DNA from 2 places in the Candidatus Acetatifactor stercoripullorum genome. Region 2 is predicted to be linked to the other one. Evidence: predicted binding sites of a transcription regulator. Region 2 holds the regulator's gene; the other holds the start of a gene.
What was found. The regulator Rex, encoded in region 2, represses fermentation and respiration genes when NADH is low (regulators of the CRP and FNR family bind a similar motif). The targets are predictions, from matches to a motif close to ATTGTTAANTANTTAACAAT.
Positions count from the first base shown of each region.

Region 1 (7,428 bases), on a different contig from region 2:
TAGCCGATCTTCTCATCATCCACCAGAGATTTGCCCACCTCATATCCCTGTGCCTTTAAGAAGGTATAAGCCATGCCTCCGCCGATGATCAGGGTATCGCATTTCTCCAGCAGATTGGAGATTACATTCAGCTTGTCAGCCACCTTTGCACCGCCTAAAATTGCAACAAAAGGTCTCACGGGATTCTCAACCGCATTGCCCAGGAAATTGATCTCCTTCTGCATTAAGTAACCCACTACATTCTCGCCGCCCTTTGCGGAGATGAATTTGGTCACGCCTGCAACGGAAGCATGCGCTCTGTGGGAAGAGCCAAATGCGTCGCAAACATAAATATCAGCCAGGTCAGCCAGCTCCTTGCTGAACTGCTCGCCGTTCTTGGTCTCCTCAGCTCCACGGAAGCGGGTATTCTGCAGAAGAACCACATCCCCTTCTTTCATTGCCTCCACAGCCTTGGCAGCGGCCTCGCCGGTTACGTTGTAATCCGATACAAACACAACCTCCTTGCCCAGCTTTTCGGAAAGTCTTTTTGCAACAGGCGCCAGAGACTCTCCTTCGTTGGGGCCATTCTTCACCTTGCCCAGATGAGAGCAGAGAATCACCTTGCCGCCGTCGTTAATCAATTTCTGAATGGTGGGCAGCGCCGCCACAATACGGGTGTCATCGGTGATCTCCCCGTTCTTTAAAGGAACGTTAAAGTCACATCTCACCAGCACTCTTTTTCCCTTTGCGTTAATGTCGTCAACTGATTTCTTATTTAAGCCCATTTCCTTTACCTCCAAATATTAAGGGTCCGGCCCTTTAAGACCGGACCCTGATAGGTCTTGCTTATTTTTCTGTAAAAACAGCTTAGTTCAGCTCGCTGAAATACTTGATGGTACGAACCATCTGAGAGGTGTAGCTGTTCTCATTGTCATACCAGGAAACAACCTGTACCTGGGTATTGCCGTCCTCCATGGGAGCAACCATGGTCTGGGTAGCGTCAAAGATAGAGCCGTAGGTGCTTCCGATAATATCGGAGGATACGATCTCATCGGTATTGTATGCGAAGGACTCTGTAGCAGCAGCCTTCATAGCCTCATTGATCTCTTCCTTGGTAACAGCGCCCTTTACAACTGCCACCAGAATCGTGGTGGAGCCTGTAGGGGTAGGAACACGCTGTGCGGAGCCGATCAGCTTGCCGTTGAGCTCAGGGATAACAAGGCCGATTGCCTTAGCTGCACCTGTGGAGTTAGGAACGATGTTGCATGCGCCTGCACGGCTTCTTCTCAAATCGCCCTTTCTCTGAGGTCCGTCCAGAGTCATCTGATCGCCGGTGTAAGCGTGAACGGTGGTCATGATACCGCTCATGATAGGTCTGCAGTCGTTCAGTGCCTTAGCCATGGGAGCCAGGCAGTTGGTGGTACAGGAAGCTGCGGAGATCACGGTATCCTCCGGCTTTAAGGTGGTATGGTTTACGTTATATACGATGGTAGGAAGGTCATTGCCGGCGGGAGCAGAGATAACAACCTTGCGGGCGCCTGCAGTGATATGTGCGGATGCCTTCTCCTTGGAGGTATAGAAGCCTGTACACTCCAGAACAACATCAACCTTCAGCTCTCCCCAGGGAAGCTTGCTTGCATCAGCCTCTTTATAAATCGTGATGGTCTTGCCGTTAACGGTGATGCAGTCCTCGCCTGCCTCTACGGTGCTTGCATATTTGTAAACACCCTGGGAAGAATCGTACTTCAACAGATGTGCAAGCATCTTAGGGCTTGTCAGATCGTTGATCGCTACCACTTCATATCCCTCCGCATCAAACATCTGTCTGAATGCCAGACGACCAATACGGCCAAAACCATTAATTGCTACTCTTACTGCCATTTTAGTTTCCTCCTAAAATATTAATTTTATATCTTTTGACGATCCTTAAGCCCTGGCACCGGCGGAAAAACCGCGGGAAAACCCTGTCAGATTGTCAAAATTTTATCAGCAAATCCATTTTACCTAATTCCCATGGAGAATTCAAGATGTAAATAAAAAATAATTACCGGTTTTGGGTAAATTTTACACTTTGTTTAGATTTCATATGGCTTTTCACCGGATTTTTGATATACTGTGGATGTACGCTTTTAAAAGTTTTTACAGGAAAGGAAAAAATTATGCCCATTACGTCTGATTTTCATCTGCACTCCTCCTTTTCCGGGGATTCCTCCACTCCCATGGAGGAAATGATCCTGAGAGGAATTTCCCTGGGACTTACGGAAATCTGCTTTACGGAGCACAATGATTTCGAATATCCGCCCTCCCCCGATGGAGACGGCTCCCAGTTTTTATTAAACACCGACGCCTATCTCTATGACCTGATCCGGTATCGGGAAAAATATGCTGACAAAATCAAGGTTCTCTTTGGCGTAGAGCTGGGCCTGCAGCCGCAGCTTATGCGGCAGGACGCCGTATATGCAAAGTCCTATGATTTCGACTTTATCATCGGCTCCTCCCACTTGTGCCACGGGAGAGACCCCTACTTCCCTTCTTTTTTTGAAGGGCGCACGCAGGAGGAAGCCTATCTGGAATATTTTGAATCCATTCTGGAAAATATTAGGAAGCACTCTAATTTTGACGTGTACGGCCATCTGGATTATGTGGTCCGCTACGGCCCAAACAAGGATCAGGGCTATTCTTACGCCGGATACAGGGAAGTGCTCGATCAGATTCTGGAAGCGTTAATCGAGGGCGGAAAGGGGCTTGAGGTAAATACAGGGGGGCTAAAGAGAGGACTTTCCGATCTTCATCCCTGTACGGATATCCTGAAGCGCTACAGACAGCTTGGCGGAGAAATCGTCACCGTCGGGTCCGATGCCCACAACGCGCAGAGCATGGCTGCCGACTTCGACCGGGCGGGAAAAGTGCTGCTGGATTGCGGTTTTCGGTATTACACCATCTTTGAAAAACGCACTCCCGAATTTAGGAGGATCTAATTTTTCGTATTTTCGCCAAAACGCCCCAGAAAAAGGGGCGGATTGGGCGGAAAAAAAGCCATATCCCGGCAGACAGTCTGTAAATGGGGTTTTTCACAGAAAACCGGTGTCCTCTGCGGATTACCTCTTTTAGAATGCCTTTGATCTGTCCCCCTGAAAGAGGCCCTTCTATTTCCTTTTGATTATCTCCCAGCATATAAAATTCATTGCCCCTCCGCTTCCAGATGCGATGCAGCACCAGTCTGCCGCTTTCCCTCCGGTAAAGGGCTACATCCCCTCTTTTGAGCTTCGCTATGTCCGGGGGGCCGATCACCGCCTCATCCCTTTCCGGCACAAAAAGGGGATACATGCTGAAGCCCTTTGGGTGAATCCTGATCAGGTTCCCTTCCTCCAGCAGTTTTTCGATATCCGCCTTCGCCCCCCGCTCCTTTTCTTTCCGTTCCATGTGTCTTTGCCCTATGTCCCTTTTTTCTGCATTCTTCTGCTCCATGCCCATTTGCTCCCCTTCCGATCCTTCCCCTGTTTCCGCCCTTTATCATGCCTGCTTGTATGAAGTATTATAGCATTTTTACTTCAGGAATGCTATAATGCCCTTATACTGAAATCGGAGGAAAAAATGAAGCGAAGCAAGGACTATATGTTATGCCATATATCGGGAATCCCCTATCTTCTCCCCTTCGGGCAGGGAATTGCCGATCACAGGCGGGGAATCAAAATCAACGAAACCGGCGTCTATCTCTGGGAGCTTTTAAAGCAGGACTGTACGGAAGATATGCTGGTTTCCAAATGTGCCTCTCATTTCCATGCAGACAGCGCCCTGCTGCCGGGGCTTCGAAAAGACATCCAACAATTTTTGAATATCCTGCAGGCCCATGGGATTATAGAATCCTCACAGGCAAGACCGGACAGCCCCGTCTCCTTTTACAGGCAGATCAAAATCGGAGGCCTTATATTGGAATTAAGGGGTCCTGCCGGTGCATTTTCAGATTTTTTTCTCCCCTTTGCCGTACAAAAATGCGAAAATGTGCACCAAAGGATAAGGGTGCTGTGCCGCATGCCTGCAAAGCATCCAAACGGCGCCGTGCTTCTGCGAAGCAGTGATCTGGTGGTTATGGAGGGGGAGGCAGAATATATCTTCCTGTTCCCCGCTCTTCGTCATATTTGGGAAGCGAGAATAACAAGGGACGGCTCTTTGATGACCTTTTACTGCCGTCCGCCCTTTACGGATGCCTTTCGGGAAAATCTGTTTCACGCCATCCGGCTGGGCTTTTTGTATCTTTCCCAAAGGCATCACATGGCGGTGATTCATTCCGCTTCTTTGCTCTACCAGGGCAGGGCATGGCTCTTTGCCGCTCCCTCTGGAACGGGCAAATCCACACATACCGGGCTTTGGAACCAAGTCCTTCAGGCTCCCCTCATCAACGGGGATTTAAATCTTCTTGCCATGGATGGGGAAACCCCCTTCGTTCATGGGCTTCCCTGGTGCGGGACCTCCGGAATCAGCAATACGGGCTCCTACCCCTTAGGAGGCATTATCCTCCTCAGACAGGCGGAAAAAAATTATATAGAAGCCCTCAGTGAGGATCAGAAACAGCTTCTTGTGATGCAGCGGTTCATATCGCCGGCCTGGAACAAAAAGCAGCAGGAGGCTAATCTATCCTTCGCGGGCAGGCTGCTGCCCCATATTTTCATCTGCAGACTGCACTGTACAAAGGAGGTCTCCGCCGTTTATGTGATCAAACAGGCCATCGACAGCTATTTGGAAATGCAGATTGAAAATTAAAATTCCCTTCTGATTACAAAGCCGTCCGCGCGGCAGAATGAGAGAAAAAATGTTTGAAAAGATAAAGCATATCAAAAAGAGGATACAGGAAGGCCTGCTGAAGGATATGTGGCGGCAGACAAAATGGATTTACCGGTACGCCAGACGTTATTGGGGGGCCATGATTTTTTATACATTTCTGGGTCTTACGGGCACACTGGTTTCCCTGGGCTCCAGCCTTATCTCCAAAAATCTGGTGGACATTATCACCGGCCGTCAGACCGGTGAGCTGCTTAAAACCTTTTGTCTGATGATCGGCTTTGGCATGGGCAGCGCCCTGATGAATCAGCTCTGCAATTATGCCTCCTCCTGGATCAGCATGAAGGTGGACACGGAAATCAAGGCGGATATTTTTTCAAAAATGCTGGTAGTGGATCTGGAATCCATAGCCCATTACCACACCGGCGATCTTTTGACCCGCTGGAGCCAGGATACCTCCAATATAGCTTCTGGGGTGTTAAATTTTCTCCCAAATCTGATCATTTACCTGTTCCGGTTTATCAGCGCCTTTGCCATTGTTGTCTACCACGACGCCTCCTTCGCCTTCTTTGCCCTGCTTGGCATCCCCTTTGGCGCCGCCGTGTCCCGCAGGCTGTTAAAACGCATGACAGACAATAACCAAAAGAGCGCGGCCATGAATGCAAAAATGTCGGGATTCAACCAGGAATCCTTTGCCAATCTGCGCACCATCAAGGCCTTTGACATGGTTCCTCTGTATGTGAAACGGCTAAAGGATCTGCAGACAGAATATATCTCCATGAAAATGGATTTTCAGAAAATGTCCCTCTTTACCTCTCTTTTGATGACGGCGGTGGGACTGCTCGTGTCCTACAGCTCCTACGGCTGGGGCATTTACCGGGTCTGGAGCGGCGCCATCAGCTACGGAACCATGACGCTGTTTCTATCCATGTCCGGGACCCTGACCGGTGCCTTAAACAACTTAATTTCCCTGGTTCCCACCTCCATCTCCCTGACCACCTCTGCAGGAAGGCTCATGGATATTTTGAATATGCCAAAAGAGGATTACAGTCATACTGAGGAAACCTCTCTGTTTTTAAAGCAATACGGCGCAGAGGGCTTTTCCATCCATTTCAGCCACCTGACCTACTCCTACCGGCAGGGCGTAAATGTATTGGAGGATGCTTCCTTTACTGCCCGTCCCCACCAGATTGCGGCCCTGGTGGGGCCCTCCGGGGAAGGGAAAACCACAATGCTTCATCTGATGCTTGCGCTGCTTCGCCCGGTATCGGGAGAAGCCCTTCTGCTTGCAGGCAGTGGGGAATCCGGGGTTTCTCTGCCCCTGTCTCCCTCCACCCGCAGGCTCTTCTCCTATGTGCCCCAGGGAAACACTATGTTTTCCGGCACCATAGCAGAAAATCTGCGCAATGTAAAGCCCCAGGCCACGGATGAGGAAATCATTGCCGCCCTGGAGGCGGCATGTGCCTGGGAATTTGTAGAAGCGCTTCCGGAAGGCATCCACAGCTATATCAGAGAGCGGGGAGGAGGCTTTTCTGAGGGTCAGGCCCAGCGGCTTGCCATTGCCCGGGCGCTGTTGTGCCATGCCCCTATTCTTTTGCTGGACGAGGCCACCTCTGCCCTGGATACCGCTGTTGAAAAAAGAATTCTTCAGAATATTGCAAGGGATGCTTATCCCCGCACCTGTATCGTGACAACCCACAGACCCAGTGTGCTTGCCATCTGCGATGCTGTATACGCCATTCGTGACAAGCGCTGCGTACTGCTTGACCAGGAAGAAATACAGGCTCTTTCCGGCCTCTGACAATGCCAGCCTCTGGGTCAGAAAATGCAGTGGGCAACGTGCGCCGCCAGGCATACGCATAACGGGGGAACGGCCAAAGCCAGCCGTTCCCCCGTCTGTTTTCATGTATGTCAATGCCTGTCATGTCTGTCAATGCTGCCCGCAGTCATAATTACAGCTCAGCTGTGCACCTGTAATGGCAAGACCGGAATCCGCCTGCACCACCACATCTCCCAGCCCTACATTATCCTGGGCATTGTTGTGATAACCGTAAGAAATGGAAATGGCGCTGGTGCCGTCTCCTCCGGCCAGACTTCCGCCCGATGACACATAGGTCACCGGCTGATTGAAGGACAATGTCAGCACCTGCGCGCCGCTGTGATGTCCATCTGACGCATTATGGGCTCCCACTACCTGAATCCGGTAATCGCCCCGTCCCATCTGCGGTGTCTGCGTAATCACGGCATTTACCGTATAGCAATCACCACTGGCCAGATACACGCCCTCGCTGACTTCATCCACAATTTCCACTACAGGCATTTCATATTTTTCCATCAACCAATACCTCCCACACCTTTACAGTCTTCATAATCTACTTAATATAATACACTAGTCAATCAATATATGTCAATCACTTTACTTTTTCCACAGCCTCAAGCCTGCCATCAGACGGCTTCTCTGCCTTGCCTTCTTCAGGATGGACCAGCCGGACACCCTGCGTATTCTGCGGTTATTGAGCAGAAAACGCGCAAGCGTCACTGTCCAGAGGGCAGGCCAGATGAAAAACACGCTTCCCGCTCTTGGAAAATTCAGCCGCATCTGATGGTGAAATTCTCTGGCAAAGCCTCTAAGTCCCGCCTCCCTGAGCGCCACCATACGATCCGCAGCGG
Region 1 is NZ_CALWMU010000008.1:76,316-83,743, reverse strand. It holds gene SHK35_RS03965 (phosphoglycerate kinase) at 1-764, opposite strand, end outside; gene gap (type I glyceraldehyde-3-phosphate dehydrogenase) at 847-1,860, opposite strand; gene SHK35_RS03955 (histidinol-phosphatase HisJ family protein) at 2,139-2,957, shown strand; gene SHK35_RS03950 (S24/S26 family peptidase) at 2,944-3,447, opposite strand; gene SHK35_RS03945 (PqqD family protein) at 3,574-4,740, shown strand; gene SHK35_RS03940 (ABC transporter ATP-binding protein) at 4,790-6,559, shown strand; gene SHK35_RS03935 (hypothetical protein) at 6,689-7,093, opposite strand; gene SHK35_RS03930 (nucleotidyltransferase family protein) at 7,175-7,428, opposite strand, start outside.
Region 1: gap (type I glyceraldehyde-3-phosphate dehydrogenase) is a predicted target of Rex. The motif match lies at 1,951-1,970, and genes of this name have one in related genera.

Region 2 (7,428 bases):
CTGTACCAGGACAGAGCCGGCCGCAGGGGTACTACATCCCTGCGCATCTCCCCGGAAGGATAAAGTCCATACAGGGCAATGCCTGCTCTGACCAAATCCATGTGCGCCTCCGGCAGCTCCAGAATCCCCGCGCTGTTGGAACAATGCTTTATGGGAATTTTGATGCCAAGCTCCTCTTCTATTCTTTTCAAAAAGTCCTGGAAAATGCAAAGCTGCTGTCGGGCGCTGGTTTTATCCCTTGTGTCCGCTTTGGCAAAATGGGTGAATATCCCCTCTATCTCAATCCCCGGCTCCATGGAAAGCCTGCGCACAAAGGCAAGTCCCTCATCGTCTGGCATAATGCCAATCCTGCCCATTCCCGTATCTACCTTCACATGCACCTTAAGGCGCTTTCCCGCCGCTTTTGCCCCTTGGGACAACGCCTTAAGGGAGTCCTCCCGGAACACTGCCGGACGAATTTCCCATCTTGCAAGCATTTCATAAGAATCGGGAAAGGCATAGCCCAGAATAAGGATGGGCTTTTTGATTCCCGCGCGCCGCAGCTTGTAAGCTTCCTCCACCGTAGCCACAGCAAAGCCGTACAGAAAATCAAGCCCCTCAAGGCGTCTGGCAATGGGAACGCTGCCATGCCCATAGCCGTCTGCCTTGACCACGCCCAGCATTTTTGTATGCGCTCCGATCTGCTTTTTCATGCTGCACATGTTTTCCACAATAGCATCCAGATTTATCTCCACATACCCTCTCTGACAGGCCTTTAATTTCTCGTTCCATTCGTCCATCTGATTTCTTTCCTTTGCGTATCCTGGCAAAATGCCATATTTTCAATAATGTCTCCCGCCATCAGGCCGTGTTCACCGCATCTGCAGGCTGCCTTGTCTCCCGCCCTTGCATGCAGACACACGCCTGCGGCAGCGGCCTCAAAGGGTTCCATCCCCTGTGCACACAGTCCGGCTATCACCCCCGCCAAAACGTCGCCGCTTCCAGCGGTTGCCATGCCGCTGTTGCCCGCCAGATTTACGCACACAGTCCCATCTTCCCGACACACAAAGGTACGGGCATCCTTTACCACTAAGACGGCGTGAAGCCTTTCTGCAAGCCTTACTCCTGCATCAGGCAGATTTTCCTTAAGCTCCTGTATCGTTTTCCCCATAAGTCTGGAAAGCTCTCCCACATGGGGTGTCAGAATCATCCTTCTGCCCGCCGCCCCCTGTCTGGATAGCTCCTGAAAAAATGTGTTCTCCTCAGAAAGCAGGTTCAAGGCATCTGCGTCCAGCACCAGGGGAAGGCTGCTTTCAAAGATCAGGCTCCGCAAAAGCTCCAGGGCCTGCTTTCCAGTGGAAAGTCCGGGGCCGGCGGCAATCACATCCGCCCACTTAAGACTCTGCAAAAGCTCCTTTGGGCTCCCAAGCAAAGCCTCCGGCACCTGCTGCTGCAGAATCACTCTGTTTTCCTCTGGCGTGATCACCTTGACCATACCGGCACCTATCCGATAGGCAGCCCTGGCAGCCAGCACTGCAGCACCCGCCATATTCCTGCTGCCCGCCGCCAAAACCACCTTGCCAAAGGTGCCCTTATTGCCCGCCAGGTCCCGAGGGGGCAGAAGGCTCTCTGCATCTTCGTCATAGCAAAACATCTGCGGCTTTCTTCCAAAAAAACTGGCTTCGCCGATTCCAACGCCGTCTACCTTCACCTCTCCGCAGTAAAGACAGCCCGGATACAGGGCAAGCCCTCTTTTCAAAAATCCAAAGGTCACCGTCATATCCGCCCTCACGGCTGTTCCCAGCACCCGTCCGGTGTCAGAATCAATGCCGCTTGGAACGTCCAGAGCTATCTTATACCCCGAAAGGCTGTTAAAGGTTTCTATGGCCTGGGCGAACTCTCCCTTCACCTCTCTGGAAAGTCCTACTCCGAATAAAGCGTCTATTAAAATAGTATATTCCTCCCTGAAAGGTTTGCTGCCTGTTTTCACAGGATAATTTTGCAGAATGGCAGACTGCTTCTCCCACTGTGGAGAAGCCTTTTTTCTTTCTCCCACATGCCATATCTCCACCTCCCAGGACTCCTCTGCAAGAAGCCTGGCCAATGCAAGTCCGTCTCCGCCATTGTTCCCCATCCCGGTAAGAATCAGCACTCTTTTCCTCTGATCCCGGCATTTTTTCATAATCTTCCGGATTTCTCCAAGTGCCGCCAGTGCCGCTCTCTCCATAAGCACCATGCCCGGAATGCCGATTCTTTCTATGGTATTGCGGTCATATTCTTTCATTTCCTCTGCAGTGACCAGATATTTCATATTTGCCTCATTTCTGCGCTGTCCTTTGCGCATTCCAAGTATAAAACAAAAAGGACTGTTCTGCAACAATCCTTTTTATTCACGATACAGGAAGCCCGCAAAGCATGGTTCCCATTGTTATTTTTCCGAAGAATTCTCCGGAAGCATGCTCATATCAAACAAATCCACCACATCCGCTCCGAACACATCGTGCATATAGGAATAGATTTCCTGATTCTGCTGCTCCATCTCCTGTCTGCGGATCAGATTCTTTTTTAAGTCAATCCTGACCTGCGTCACCCAGTCCGTAATCTCCTGAATAGCCCCTTGGTTTTCCTTCATGGTCCTATAACAGCATTCCATGGTAAAGAGCATCAGTTGAAAATTGACTCGGTCAATCTCCCCGGGCAATTCAAGCATCTCGTCCTGATATTTTTCCAGCTTTTCATTGCACTCTGCAATCAGGCGCTTGTTGTCCTCTATTTTCTGCTCCAGGGCGGCATTTTGGCTTTGCTCTGCCTCATTGACCATAGGCACAATCTCGCTCATCAGCTTCTTTTTCAGCTTCCTGATTTCCTTGGACTCTGTATTGAGCTTTCCCTGTCTGCGCAAAAGCTCATTGAGGTGTTCTGTCAGCTCTCCTGCAGCTGTCCTGCCCGTCTCGTCCAGCAGCCGGTACCATTTATTGTCCAGCGTCAATATTGGAATTTTTTTCCCTTGAAGGGCCCCTGAAAAAATTTCCTTTTTATCCTCGCTCCCCATAGCTTCCTCCTGCTATGCTTTATCCTTTTCCCGCTTATAACAGCCGATATTATAGGATAGCTTCATCAAGCTGTCGGAGAGATGCACGTTTTCCACCTGAATCCCTTCCGGCACATTCAAATCCACATGAGCAAAATTCCAGATTGCCCGGATTCCATTTGCCACAAGCCTCTCCGCCACTTCCTCCGCACCCGATTTGGGAATGGTAAGCACGGCGATATCGATATCGTTCTCCTTTACAAAGCGCTCCATCTCCTCCATGGGCATAACCTTTACCCCTCTGACGTCCTTGCCCACAAGCGCTGGATTTTTGTCAAACATTCCCCGGAAAATAAAGCCTCGCCGCTCAAAATTCAGGTAATTTCCCAGCGCCTGTCCTAAATTTCCCGCTCCTATTATAATAAAGTTATGCTTCTCATCCAGCCCGAGAATCTTGCCGATTTCCCTATAGAGATATTCCACATTATAACCATAGCCCTGTTGTCCAAAGCCGCCAAAATTATTAAAATCCTGCCGAATCTGGGATGCCGTCACCTTCATCAGCTCGCTTAACTCCTGGGAGGATATCCGCTCAACCCCTTCATCCTTAAGCTCTCCCAGATAACGGAAATATCTTGGCAGACGGCTGATGACAGCTTGAGAAATTTCTTTTTCTTCCAAAGATACTACCTCCAAACTATTTTATAAAATTATTATAGACGAATGTTAAAAACTTGTCAATGAATTGACAGGATTATTTCTCCAAGGTAAAATATTATGATACTATTGAGGAGGAATAAATTATGATACTCTCCTGTCAAAATATATCCAAGGCATTTGGCGAAAACAAAGTATTGGAAAATATCAGCTTCCATATAGAAGATTATGAAAAGGCCGCCATCGTAGGCATAAACGGCGCGGGCAAAACTACGCTTCTGCGCATTATCGTGGGTGAGCTTAAACCCGACCAGGGTGGCGCAGTGCTCTCTAAGGACAAGACGCTGGGGTATCTTGCCCAAAACAGCGAGCCGGATACCTCCCGTTCTATTTATGAGGAGCTTTTGTCTGTGAAGCAGGAGCTCATCGATCTGGAGGAGCGCATGCGGGAATGTGAGGAAAGCATGAAGTCTGCGGACGATGGCCGGCTGGAGGAGCTGATGCGGGAGTACTCTGCTCTCACCCATGCCTTTGAAACCAAAAACGGCTATTCCTACAAAAGCGAGATTATGGGCGTGCTGAAGGGGCTTGGCTTTCAGGAAGAGGAATTTGCAAAGCCCGTCTCCACCCTCTCCGGAGGCCAGAAAACCAGAGTTGCCCTGGGGCGGCTGCTTTTACAGAAGCCGGATTTGATTATTTTGGATGAGCCCACCAACCATCTGGACATGAATTCCATTTCCTGGCTGGAAACCTATCTGATGAATTATAGGGGCGCTGTGCTGGTTGTGTCCCATGACCGTTTCTTTTTGGACCGCATTGCCCAAAAGATCATAGAAATCGACCAGACAAAGTCCACAACCTTTTTGGGCAACTACTCTGCCTATGCGGAAAAGAAGGAAAGGCTTAGGGCTGCAGCCTGGAATGCCTACATGAATCAGCAGCGGGAAATCAAGCATCAGGAGGCGGTCATCGAAAAGCTGCGCTCCTTCAACCGGGAAAAATCCATCAAACGGGCGGAAAGCCGGGAAAAGCTGCTGGATAAGATGGACGTGATCGAACGGCCCACAGAGGCAAGGGCGGACATGAAGCTTACCCTTACCCCCCGCAGGGAGAGCGGAAAGGATGTGCTTTCGGTGGAGGGCTTAAGCAAAAGCTTCGATGGACACACCCTGTTTCAGGATGTAAGCTTTGAACTGAAAAAAGGGGAGCATACAGCCATTATCGGAGATAACGGCACGGGAAAGACCACCCTGCTCAAAATACTCAACGGCCTGCTTCCTGCTGACAGCGGCTCCTTCCGTCTGGGCGCCAATGTAGAGATCGGTTACTACGATCAGGAGCATCATGTGCTGCACAGTGAAAAAACTCTTTTTGAGGAAATTTCCGACGAGTATCCTAATCTCTCCAACACAGAAATCCGCAATGTGCTGGCCGCCTTTCTCTTTACGGGGGACGATGTATTCAAGCGCATTGCAGATTTAAGCGGCGGAGAACGGGGACGGGTATCTCTGGCAAAGCTGATGCTTTCCAACGCCAATTTCCTGATTCTGGATGAGCCTACCAATCATCTGGATATCATGTCAAAGGAGATTTTGGAAGACGCCTTAAACCAGTATCAGGGCACAGTCCTCTACGTCTCCCACGACCGCTATTTTATCAACAAGACCGCCCACCGCATTTTAGAGCTCACGGCCTGTCGGTTTGTCAATTACATTGGAAATTATGATTATTATCTGGAAAAAAGAGATACCGTCAGGGCTTCCTTTGCTCCCGCTGACGTTTCTGCCCCCTCTTTGGCCCCTTCCTCTTCCGAAGCAAAGCAGGACTGGAAAGCCCAAAAGGAGGAGCAGGCCCGGATTCGGAAAAAGGAAAACGATTTAAAAAAATGTGAGGAAAAAATTGCCGCACTGGAAGAGCAGCTTGGGCGGCTGCGCGCACAGCTTTCCGACCCTTCCCTGGGCACCCAGGCCGCAAAGCTTATGGAGCTTACGAAGGAACAGGAACAGGTGGATGCACAGCTGGAAGCCTTATATGAAGAATGGGAAATCCTGGCAAGATAAGCCGGGATTTCCCATTCTTTTTCTGAAAAATCTGCAATATTTCCTTAATGTTTTCCTACAGAAGAGTCTCCAGCGTTTCACGTATCGCCTGAATAAATTCCAGGGAGTTTAAAATCACAGGATTTTCACAGGTGGAAATCAGAGAAAGGCTCTTGGTCATCTTTCCATCCTCCACCGTCTTTATGCAGGCCTTCTCCAGCTTGTCCGCAAACGCGCAAAGCGCCTCATTGCCGTCCAGCTCCCCTCTCTTTTTCAGAGCGCCGGTCCATGCAAAGATGGTAGCGATGGAATTGGTGGAGGTCTCTTCTCCCTTCAGATGCTTATAATAATGGCGCTGTACGGTGCCGTGAGCCGCTTCGTACTCATAGGCTCCACTTGGAGAAACCAGCACGGAGGTCATCATAGACAAATCTCCGTAAGCGGTTGCCACCATATCCGACATCACATCTCCGTCATAATTCTTGCAGGCCCAGATAAATCCTCCCTCGGAGCGGATCACCCGCGCCACCGCATCATCGATCAGGGTATAAAAATAAGTAATCCCCTGTTTTTCAAATTTTTCCTTGTACTCTGTATCATAAATTTCCTGGAAGATATCCTTAAAGGTGTGGTCATATTTCTTGGAAATCGTGTCCTTTGTGGCAAACCACAGATCCTGCTTGGTATCCAGCGCATACCCGAAGCATGCTCTTGCAAAGCTGGAAATGGACTTTTCCGTATTATGGATGCCCTGAAGAATTCCAGGTCCCTCAAAATTGTGAATCAGCTCTCTTACTTCCGTGCCGTCTGCCGCCGTGTAAACAAGCTCCGCCCTGCCCGGTCCCGGCACCTTGATCTCTGTGTTTTTATACACATCGCCGTAGGCATGACGGGCAATGGTGATGGGCTTTGTCCAGTTTTTCACATAAGGCACAATCCCCTTTATCAGGATGGGTGCGCGAAATACGGTACCGTCAAGAATGGCGCGGATAGTGCCATTTGGGCTCTTCCACATTTCCTTCAGATGATATTCCTGCATCCGGGCGCCGTTTGGCGTAATGGTTGCGCACTTTACGGCCACACCGTACTTTAAGGTTGCCTTTGCGGAATCCACCGTCACCTGGTCGTCGGTCTCATTCCTGTGCTCCAGGCCCAGATCATAATACTCTGTCTTCAGGTCAATGTAGGGAAGCAAAAGCTCATCCTTGATCATCTTCCAGAGAATTCTGGTCATTTCGTCTCCATCCATTTCCACAAGAGGCGTTGTCATCTTAATTTTTTCCATTTGCTTCGGTCTCCTTTTCTTGTTTCCCGTAGGCTTCATTCAGCCCGTTTTTTACCATATTTTCATAGGCATTTATCATATGGCGGTTTGCAAGCTGCTCTGCCAGCCCGGCGTTTCCCGCCTTGATTGCCTCTAAAAGCTCTTCATGCTCATCATTGGACTTAGGCCCTCTGTCTGCGCTGGAAAGGGTTTTTCTGCGCACCCGCAGCACATACTGGTGAAAATCCTTCAGCTGATGCTCCAGTATCTTACTGCTGCAGGCCTCATATAAAATGTCATGGAAGCGGTTATCCAGCTCCGCCAGCTGCTCCAAATGTCCTTTTTCTGCGTGAAACCGGGCCAGATAAACGTTCTCCTCCAGCTCCTCAAGCTGCTCCTTTGTAATGTGCTCCGTGGCCCATCTGGCACACAGGCCTTCCAAAAGCGAACGGATCATA
Region 2 is NZ_CALWMU010000018.1:17,969-25,396, forward strand. It holds gene alr (alanine racemase) at 1-779, opposite strand, end outside; gene SHK35_RS07085 (NAD(P)H-hydrate dehydratase) at 755-2,290, opposite strand; gene SHK35_RS07090 (hypothetical protein) at 2,408-3,031, opposite strand; gene SHK35_RS07095 (redox-sensing transcriptional repressor Rex) at 3,044-3,691, opposite strand; gene SHK35_RS07100 (ABC-F family ATP-binding cassette domain-containing protein) at 3,814-5,727, shown strand; gene SHK35_RS07105 (NADP-dependent isocitrate dehydrogenase) at 5,783-6,991, opposite strand; gene SHK35_RS07110 (GntR family transcriptional regulator) at 6,978-7,428, opposite strand, start outside.